DNA from 3 places in the Idiomarina solivarensis genome. Region 1 is predicted to be linked to each of the others. Evidence: predicted binding sites of a transcription regulator. Region 1 holds the regulator's gene; each other region holds the start of a gene.
What was found. The regulator sigma-54, encoded in region 1, starts transcription at its own class of promoters, with help from an activator protein. The targets are predictions, from matches to a motif close to GTTGGCACGNNNNTNGNNT.
Positions count from the first base shown of each region.

Region 2: the regulator sigma-54 is predicted to act here: its motif matches at 1,268-1,286, upstream of RBK99_RS04555 (P-II family nitrogen regulator).
Region 3: the regulator sigma-54 is predicted to act here: its motif matches at 1,551-1,569, upstream of RBK99_RS03215 (DUF3192 domain-containing protein).

Region 1 is NZ_JAVFHZ010000003.1:66,737-70,136, reverse strand. Features, by position in the region: gene lptC (LPS export ABC transporter periplasmic protein LptC) at 1-92, shown strand, start outside; gene lptA (lipopolysaccharide transport periplasmic protein LptA) at 61-603, shown strand; gene lptB (LPS export ABC transporter ATP-binding protein) at 605-1,330, shown strand; gene RBK99_RS06200 (RNA polymerase factor sigma-54) at 1,352-2,806, shown strand; gene hpf (ribosome hibernation promoting factor) at 2,835-3,122, shown strand; gene ptsN (PTS IIA-like nitrogen regulatory protein PtsN) at 3,126-3,400, shown strand, end outside.
Region 2 is NZ_JAVFHZ010000002.1:115,614-119,013, reverse strand. Features, by position in the region: gene glpQ (glycerophosphodiester phosphodiesterase) at 1-60, opposite strand, end outside; gene RBK99_RS04560 (cysteine synthase A) at 53-1,105, opposite strand; gene RBK99_RS04555 (P-II family nitrogen regulator) at 1,326-1,664, shown strand; gene RBK99_RS04550 (ammonium transporter) at 1,675-2,856, shown strand; gene cfa (cyclopropane fatty acyl phospholipid synthase) at 2,933-3,400, shown strand, end outside.
Region 3 is NZ_JAVFHZ010000001.1:649,621-653,020, reverse strand. Features, by position in the region: gene RBK99_RS03230 (M61 family metallopeptidase) at 1-56, shown strand, start outside; gene queF (NADPH-dependent 7-cyano-7-deazaguanine reductase QueF) at 61-885, opposite strand; gene RBK99_RS03220 (SecY-interacting protein Syd) at 945-1,493, shown strand; gene RBK99_RS03215 (DUF3192 domain-containing protein) at 1,635-2,015, shown strand; gene RBK99_RS03210 (GNAT family N-acetyltransferase) at 2,049-2,738, shown strand; gene RBK99_RS03205 (Mpo1-like protein) at 2,735-3,049, shown strand; gene RBK99_RS03200 (DUF3301 domain-containing protein) at 3,020-3,331, opposite strand; gene RBK99_RS03195 (DUF3549 family protein) at 3,331-3,400, opposite strand, start outside.

The DNA.
Region 1 (3,400 bases):
TAATTCGGGGCGATGGGATGAGTGCTGACCTGAACGCCCAACGAATGGAGCTTAAACGACATGTTAAAACGATTTTCCAGCCTGCTAAGTAACGTTATCCTGCTTGCTTTAATACCAACGGCGGTGTTCGCTCAGGGTAAATCTGACTTTAGTCAGCCGATGGAGGTAGAATCGAGCCAGGAAAAGCTTGATATAAAAAATAACCGCTTGGTTTTAACAGACAATGTCATCATTCGCCAGGGCACCTTATTAATTCGCGCCGACAGGCTCGAGGCATCCGCCAGTGAAAATGCGGAGCAAGCCGATATCTTTACAGCAGAAGGTAGTCCAGCGACGTATAGTCAAACACTTGAGGATGGCGGCCAAATTCATGCAGAAGCCAATAAAATCACCTACTTTCAGTCTGCGCGCCGACTGGAGCTTAGCGGAAATGCTCGTATTTCACAGGGAAGCAGTAGCTCCAGTGGTGATTTAATTACTTATGACCTGGAAGAGCAGACCATAACAGCGACGAGTTCCGGCGAAGAAGACAGTCGGGTGATCACTATTTTCACTCCGAAACCTAAAACTGACGCTGACCAAAAAAATAACGAGACCCCTTAATATGGCAACGTTAAAAGTTAAACACTTAGCTAAAAGCTACAAAAGTCGCCAAGTCGTTAAAGATGTCAGCCTGGAAGTTAGCCAAGGGCAAGTGATAGGTTTACTGGGTCCGAATGGAGCCGGTAAAACCACTACGTTTTATATGATTGTTGGCTTAGTGAACAGTGACAAAGGACAAATCTTACTCGACGACAACGATCTCACCCTATTGCCCATGCACGAGCGTGCCCGGCGGGGCATTGGTTATCTGCCGCAGGAAGCTTCCATTTTTCGCAAGCTGACGGTGCGCGATAACTTAATGGCGATTTTAGAGACCCGCAAAGCCTTGTCCGCTAATGAGCGTGAAGAACAGCTGGATGCGTTACTGGAGGAATTCCACATCGGGCACATTGCCAACAGCCTCGGTATGAGCTTATCGGGGGGCGAGCGCCGCCGAGTTGAGATTGCCCGGGCGCTGGCCGCAGAACCTACGTTTATATTGCTGGATGAGCCTTTTGCCGGCGTTGACCCCATTTCCGTCATTGATATCAAAAAGATTGTTGAACATTTAAAGCAACGTGGTATTGGTGTACTAATCACCGATCACAATGTACGGGAAACCTTATCTGTGTGTGAACACGCTTATATCGTCAGTCATGGTGAGCTTATTGCCAGCGGGGATGCAGAAAGTATATTATCGAATCAACAGGTTAAAGACGTTTACCTCGGTGAGCAGTTCACCTTATAACGTGATACCGGGACAGTCATTATGAAGCAAAGTCTGCAGCTAAAAATTGGTCAGCATTTGACCATGACGCCTCAACTTCAACAGGCCATTCGCCTGCTGCAGCTTTCCTCACTCGATCTCCAGGCTGAAATTCAAGAAGCTCTGGACAGTAATCCCTTGCTGGAAGTTGAAGGCGAACATGAAAGCGAAAGCACAGAGCTTCGCAGTCGTGATGAGAGAGACGACAGTCAACGAGATACCTCAGACGTTATAAAAACACAGGAAATGCCAGATGAACTCCCGGTTGACAGTAGCTGGGACGATACCTATTCGAGCCATACTCCCACTAACGGTGCGGCTTCATCGGGCAAGTCATTTGACGGTGACTTTGAGGTCTATCAGGGCGCTACCAGTGAGTCGCTGCAAGATCACTTGCTGTGGCAAATGCAGCTGTCACACTTTTCGGAAGAAGACACCTACATTGCAGAAGCTATCATCGAAGCCATAGATAACAATGGTTACCTGATGGCTGATATTGACGAAATCATTGAGGCTGTGCGATTACCTGACGTCGGTGCCGAAGAAGTCTGCATGGTGCTCAAACGCATCCAACACTTCGATCCTGTCGGCGTCGGAGCCCGCAGTGTCAGCGAATGCCTGGCAATTCAATTGCGTCAGCTAAGCCAGGATAACGACTATAAAGAGATTGCTTTATGCCTGGTCACTGAGCATATGGATCTCCTCGGAAACCGAGACTTCAGAACAATCCAGCGCAAGCTAAAATTATCGGAAGATGACTTGCGCCAGACCATGCGACTCATCCAACAGCTGCACCCTCACCCGGGCGAGCAAATTGCCCAGCAACCGGTGGAATATGTCATCCCCGATGTCGCCGTGACAAAAAAAAATGGCCGCTGGATGGTCGAATTGAATCCTGACAGCGTACCTAAATTAAAAGTGAATGAAGAATACGCTGCGCTGAGCAAAGCGGCGAAGTCCACTGCCGACAGCCAGTACTTAAAAAACCACACGCAAGAAGCTCGTTGGTTTATAAAAAGCCTGGAGAGCAGAAACGAAACCTTACTGAAAGTAGCCAACTGCATAATACAACGTCAGCAAGGTTTTTTTGAACATGGTGAAGAGGCTATGAAGCCAATGGTTCTGAACGATGTTGCTGAAGCAGTGGATATGCATGAAAGTACTATTTCGCGGGTAACAACACAGAAATACCTGCACTGCCCGCGGGGCGTATTCGAACTAAAATACTTTTTCTCCAGCCATGTGAGTACCGAGGCTGGAGGTGAGTGTTCAAGCACAGCAATACGTGCTTTAATTAAGAAGATGGTCGCTGCTGAAAATCGTAGTAAACCATTAAGTGATAGCAAAATTGCTGAACTGATAGCCGAACAAGGTATCCAAGTAGCAAGGAGGACAATTGCGAAGTACCGGGAATCGTTAAACATTCCATCATCGAGTCAACGCAAGAGTCTTTTGTAACTTTGTTAACTGCAAGAAGGAAGACGTTATGCAAATTAATTTGACCGGTCACCACATCGATATTACCGACGCTTTACGTGACTACGTAGACACAAAATTTGCCAAGCTGGAAAGACACTTTGACCATATTACCAATGTTCACGTCATCCTAAATGTTGAAAAAACGATTCAAAAAGCGGAAGCTACGCTGCATGTAAACGGCGGCGAGATTTTCGCTGATGCAAAACACGACGATATGTACGCGGCCATCGACGGTTTAATTAATAAACTGGACCGTCAGGTGATTAAACACAAAGAAAAAATGAAACAACATTAACCCATGCAACTGAGTGAATTGTTAAGCGCCGACTGCACCAAGTGTGCAGTCGAGAGCGCCAGTAAAAAACGACTGCTTGAAACCATTAGTCAAATTGTTGCTCCTAAATTATCAGGCATTACTCGCCATGATATTTTCGAGAGCCTGATAAACCGTGAGCGTTTAGGCAGTACCGGAATTGGACTTGGCATAGCAATTCCCCATGGCCGGTTACCGAACGCTAATCATCCTGTGGCCGTTTTACTAACGCTGGACGAACCAATAGAGTTTGATTCTAT
Region 2 (3,400 bases), on a different contig from region 1:
CGCTTTCACAGCGGTCGTTGTTATCAGTAAAAGCAAGACACCAAAAGTCGGCTTAATCATTATTCCAGTTAACCTCAAGTACTTTATCGCCAAGCTCACGATAACGCTTCAATAGTGCCTCAATAGGTTCAGGTTCGGATTTTAACCCGCGCCCCCGCAAGTATTCCGGGTTATACAGCTTACTGGCGGAACGTTCGCCTAAGTCACAAGAAAACGTCACAATGCGTTGCCCCGGCCCTTTTCGTACAGCAGCAGCCAGTGCGCCAGCAACGTTTAACGCTGAACTGCTACCCAAAACAATACCGTCTTTGTCTCGCACGTAACGGGATAAGGTCACTAAATCTTGATCGGGCAGATTAACCGCGTGATCGATACGTGCCTGACGGAAGTTATCCACTAACCGCATGATACCAATGCCTTCGGTCATAGAGCCGCCATTCGACACATATTCACCGCTGCGCAGAAACTCATAAATACCAGAGCCGTCGGGATCTACCACCCAAACATCCAAGTTCGGATTCTGTTCTTTTAAAAAACGGGAGTTGCCGCCAATAGTGCCGCCGGTACCGGCAACAGACACCAGAACATCAACTTTACCCGCCGTTTGTTCCCATATTTCAGGACCCGTATGCAGGTAATGCGCACGCGCATTGCTCGTGTTTTCAAACTGGTTAGCCCACCAACAGTCGTCGCGCTCTTCGGCTAAACGGCGCGCCGTATGGTAAAAGTGGTTTTCATTCTTAAAGGGAACCGGATCAACGGCCATTAGCTCACCACCATGCAACCGAATCATCCGCTCTTTTTCTGGCGTCTGGTCGTTTGGCATGACCGCTAACATACGTAGTCCGTATGACTTTGCCACCACTGCGAGGCCAATACCGGTGTTACCGGCTGTGCCCTCGACCACCGTCATGCCAGGCTTTAATTCACCGCGCTCCATAGCGTCATCGATTAACTGCTTCGCCGCACGATCTTTTATCGAGCCGCCCGGATTCTGAAACTCACACTTAAGAAAAATATCGCATCCGGTCAAGTCAGACAGCGAAGGTATCCGCAGTAAATCCGTCTGTCCGATAAGATCGCTCTGCCGCGCGCCAACTCTCATGCTACTGCACCTTTAATCATTCGCTACTGTAGGTAAATAGTATCCCCTTTGCATCGTTTCGGTTCAATAGCACTTTTGGTGCAATGCACAGCGGTTGCGCACATTTTTTGTGCAGCACTGTCACTCCGACAAAAATTACACTTTAATATCAAACACTTATATATTGGCACGTTTCGTGAAGTAAGTGGTTGCTTAACACGACTTTAATAAGGAAAGCACCATGAAAATGCTCATTGCTCTTATCAAACCGTTCAAACTGGAAGATGTAAAACAAGCGCTGTTTGAAATTGGCTGTAAGGGCCTGACAGTGACTGAAGTGCGGGGGGTCGGACGACAAAAAGGCCATACAGAACTTTACCGAGGCGCCGAGTACCAAGTGGACTTTCTACCCAAAATGAAAATTGAGCTGGCGGTTCCCGACGATAGCGTTGAACGCGCGCTTGAGGTGGTCATTGCTGCCGCTCATACCGGCAATATCGGAGACGGAAAAATATTCGTTATGCCGCTGGAGCAATGCGTTCGTATACGCACCGGCGAAACCAATCAAGACGCCCTTTAAGGAGCCCGTGATGGACATACAAGACACACAACAACTGACTTTCGCGCTAGACACATTTTATTTACTTATGTCCGGGGCCCTGGTGATGTGGATGGCAGCGGGTTTCTCTATGTTGGAGGCAGGCTTAGTACGAAGCAAGAACACCACCGAAATTTTGACTAAAAATATCGTACTTTACGCCATTGCCTGCATCACTTACCTGGCAATTGGCTACAGCATTATGTACCCGGCGCCAGCTACTTCCGCTTACGCTGCGGATGCCAACTTCTTTTTTCAGATGGTGTTTGTTGCCACCGCTATGTCTATCGTGTCAGGCGCGGTTGCAGAGCGCATGAAACTCATGAGTTTTTTAGTATTCTGTGTGGTATTAAGTGCTGTTATCTATCCAGTACAAGGGTTATGGACCTGGGGCGGCGGCATGATCGCCGAATGGGGCTTTGTTGACTTTGCGGGCTCCAGCATCGTTCATTTAACCGGGGCTTCCGCTGCACTGGCTGCGGTACTGTTACTGGGCCCTCGTTCTGGTAAATATCTGAGCGATGGCAGTATCAATGCATTACCGGGTTCAAATATGCCCCTCGCAGCACTGGGCACTTTCATTCTCTGGTTTGGTTGGTTTGGCTTTAACGGTGGTTCGCAACTGGCATTAAGCTCCGTCAACGACGCCAATGCCATTGCCCGTGCTATGGTCAATACCAATACCTCGGCAGCAGCCGGCACCATAGGTGCTTTGTTATTCACCAAACTACTCTGGAAGAAAGCCGATTTAACCATGATTCTGAACGGCGCGTTAGCCGGGTTGGTGGCAATAACCGCACAGCCTGTCACCCCGCAGCCATGGCTTGCCGGCATTATTGGCTTTATTGCCGGTCTCATTGTAATTCTCTCAATTATTGGTCTGGATAAACTGCATATTGATGACCCGGTTGGCGCTATTTCAGTACATGGCGTAGTGGGCATTTTCGGTACTCTGGTGGTACCGCTCAGTGATGGCAGTGCTAGTTTCTTCATACAACTGGCAGGCGTTGGCACTATTTTTTGTTGGGTGTTTGTCAGTAGTTTAATTGTGTGGACTATACTGAAGCGAATCCTGGGTATCCGCGTTACCAAAGAGCAGGAGTATATTGGCTTAGATCAAGTCGACTGCGGTGTTGAGGCTTACCCTGAGTTTACCTCTAAAAAGGATGGTTAGAGAACGCTTTATTGCCAGTATCGCCCATTCTTGATACGGTTTTATACCATCATTTTTCCGGAATGGGCGAACGACTATGTCGACATCACGAGAGTATGTTGAAGAACTTTTAGCTAAAGCAGATATTCGGATTAACGGCGATCGTGCCTGGGATATACAAGTTCACGATGAAACCGTATTTGACCAGGCCTTGTCTCGGGGAAACCTGGGCCTTGGTGAATCTTACATGGCCCGTTTGTGGGATGCAGAATCGCTCGATCAGTTTTTTTTCAAACTGCTACGCTCTGGCATTCAGGATGAAATTAACCCCGCTCGCCTTATCTTTCATTCATTGAAAAGCCGGGTATTTAACTTACAAAGCAAGTCAAAAGCATGGGAAGTTGGCGAGCATCATTACGACATGGGAAATAACCTTTATCAGTCAATGCTTGATGAACGTATGGTCTACACCTGCGCCTACTGGGAAAAGGCAAAAGATATTGACGAAGCCCAACGGCATAAACTTGAGCTTTGCTGTAAAAAATTAGGTCTCAAACCCGGCATG
Region 3 (3,400 bases), on a different contig from region 1:
CTAAGCAGAAGGCTCGTTTCCTGCAATGGTTACAAATACCCCACCCTAACGCTTAATCGTTTATTGTCGGGCCATGCGCTGCATTTGCAGCGCTGGCTCAAAATCGGAACGAAATGGATTAATATCCAATCCCCCCCGACGTGTATAACGAGCATAAACCGTCAGCTTTTCCATACCTAGCGCTTTTATGTCCTGATAGATACGTTCGACGCATTGTTCGTGAAACTCGTTATGGCGTCGAAAAGAGACAAGGTAGGCTAGCAGCGCTGCATGATCCAATTTCGGCCCTTGGTAATGAATATAGACCGATCCCCAGTCCGGCTGGTTGGTGATTAAGCAATTAGACTTCAGGAGATGGCTGTGAACTTTCTCTTCAGTTTCACCCTTTTCTATGGCGAGCAATGAAGGCTGATAATCATAATGTGAGATTGCAATATCTTGATTATCGATGCACTGGCCCGGAAAGGTTGAAATGGAGGCATCCTTTACCTCAGATAAAGGCTTTAGGGTGGCTCTAACAGATGCTCCGGCACAGGCTGACAAGTCTGCTTCCATAAGCTGTTGAACATGCTCCCACGAGTCAAAATGAGAGTCATTGAAACTGTTTAGGTAAAGTTTGAAAGACTTTGACTCTACCAGGTTCGGGCTTGCTGCCGGCACTTCGAAGTAACCGATTGCAACTTGGGGGAGTCCTTTGGTGTTTAGCCAGGAAATTTCATAACCAGTCCAGAAGTCCACGCCGGAAAAAGGAAGTTCTCCGGTAATACCGATAGGTTCACGATTTAGTGAACGAGGTACCGGCTGCAATTGCTTTGGATCGTATTCATTCGGGTAATCTGTGCTTTGACCTAAAGATAAATGGTCGAGTGAGTCCTTCTTTGGCATTTGAGTCGCTCCGCAAGTACAATGCGGTTATTGTAAATTTTCTTGGGTGTAAGTACCAGATGAAGACGTTTGAAGAATCAATTGATGCCTTAATGACGCGTTATGAAAACGAGATCCCCGTTCGTTATACGGAATATATTGAAGAGTGGAAAAGCCCAATTTATGGCGCGGTTATTGATGAAGATACGGTTGAATGGACACCCTGCCTGCAACCAGAACCGCTGCAGTTCGGTAAGCTGGAAAGCGCTTTAGAATTAACCTTTCATGACAGCGTTAAAGCACTGTTTAGTCGATGGTATGCGGGGGATCTGGCATTGACCTATCAAGATCACTTAATTAACTTGCTGCAAGTTCAAAGTGCTGAAGACGGTGACCGGTTATTAGAGAATATTGCGGCTCATATTCTGATGAAGCGCCAGTTAAAGCAATCCGAAACGGTATTTATTGGCTTAGCTGCGGATAACGATGATTTATTGTTGTCGATAGATAATCAAAGCGGCGTGGTCGGGCTTGAGTGGGTCGGTAAGGATCAGCATGAAGTTTTGGGGGGTTCACTATCAGACTGGCTTGATGATTGCCGGCCTAAAGTTAGTGAAAATAGCGATTAATTAGTAAGTTACAAACAGCCAATAAATACTATTCCCATAAAAAACAATAGGTTAAGTTTTGGCCTGAAGTTTGCTTTAAATGGACTGCTAAAAATAATAAAGCGTATTCATTTAATAAAACTATTCAGGAGAACAGGTAACATGTTGAAAAAATCATTATTAGCCGTTGCATTGCTTGGTTCGTTGACGTTATCAGGCTGTATTGTAGTAAAAGAGTCTAGTTATGACAGCGATAATGAAAAATACGAAGGTCAGCAGGCAGAACAACGAAACAGAGCTGCTATTGCGGCATTACCACCATCACTTTCTGTCAACGAAGCGTTAAGTCGCTTGGGTACGCCCGCCTTTAGTGATTCATGGAAAAACGAACAGCATAATTATCAGGTTTTGTATTATCGCACGCAAAGGAAACACGCTGATGGTATGACAACTCGTGATGAATGCACCGCTGTTGTGTTTATTGATAACACCTTGGCAGGAACCGGAGAAATGGCGCTCGACAGGATCCCGAAAAATAGTTAAGTTGGTGCTATGAAAAACTAACCAGTGGTTGTTATGCAGGGCCTGACAGAAAAAACAGAAAGTGAAATAGATCACGCTAGCGAGCACAGCAGCGAGAACGTCCAGGGCCAACTGGTCTATCTTGTAGCAGAGGATCTTAAACTGGCGGCATCGCTTTTGTTTCAAACTTATTATGATGATGAGTTGCTGCAAAAGATTTTTAGGGCAGATAAGCCCGACTACGAAAAGCGCTTACGCGCTGCGATACGGGAAGATCTGAATGCCTTTTGGGAAAGCGGACAGCCGATTATTGGTATTAGAGATGGCGGCACGCTACTCGGTGTCGCCTGTCTTACTCGCCCGGGTAAAAGTTTCGGGCCGGGACGTTTCTGGCACTGGCGAATCAGTATGCTGCTGACGGCAGGCTTTTTAAGTACCCGCCAGGTGTTAGAAAAAGAACGGTTGATTCAACAGGCCATGCCAGACGTGCCTTATCATATGTTAGCGTTTATTGCGGTTGCGCCGCAGTATCAGTCGCAAGGAGTAGGGCACTTACTTGTTCAGGCAGCAAAAACTGTTTTCGAAGAAGATCCGGAATCACAAGGAATAGCAGTCTATGTGACTCGCTCTGATTATCAGGCGTTTTTCAAAAAAAGAGGGTATCGTATACAAGCTCAAATAGAAGTTGAAAAGCTTCCGGGTGAGGTGCTTTTTTATCAACGTCAGCAAGGCCAGCAGCAATGAGTTACTCGAGTTTTAAAGAATTTTACCCTTATTACTTGCAAGAGCATTCGGACAAACGCTGCAGGGTGTTGCACTACATTGGCAGCACGCTGGTTTTAGCCGTTTTAGCATATGCGTTATTGAGCGCGAATTACTGGTGGTTACTGGCGTTGCCTCTTATCGGTTACGGCTTTGCCTGGCTCGGTCATTTTCTCTTTGAAAAGAATAAACCAGCCACCTTTCAGTATCCTTTGTACAGTTTACTGGGTGACTGGGTTATGTATAAAGATGCCTGGGTGAAGTTATTGACCGGGAACGCGAAAAGGCGGTAACTGGACGCCAACCAAACGTTGGTTATGAAGGGTCAGGTCACCCTCGTAGCGGGTTTCACCGTCGCTGCTAAAGCCCATTTTAAACGTACTTCGCCAACCGGGCTGAGCTCCCTTAAACGACCACCGGGTATCCTCACGGCGAATGTCCAAAAATTGCAATCCTTGCTGCTTACAGTAAAACAATGCGTGCTTTTGCGCGCTTTCCGATTGTTGACGGTGCTGCCAGAAAACCCATATTGCGGTTGCTAAAACCAGAAAAATAATGACATTCAGTAAGTTCATTAGGCGCCTTGAGTTTGTTGTTTTAATCTATTGAGGGCCTGGCCAACGGCCTCTGATTGTTTTTGTTGT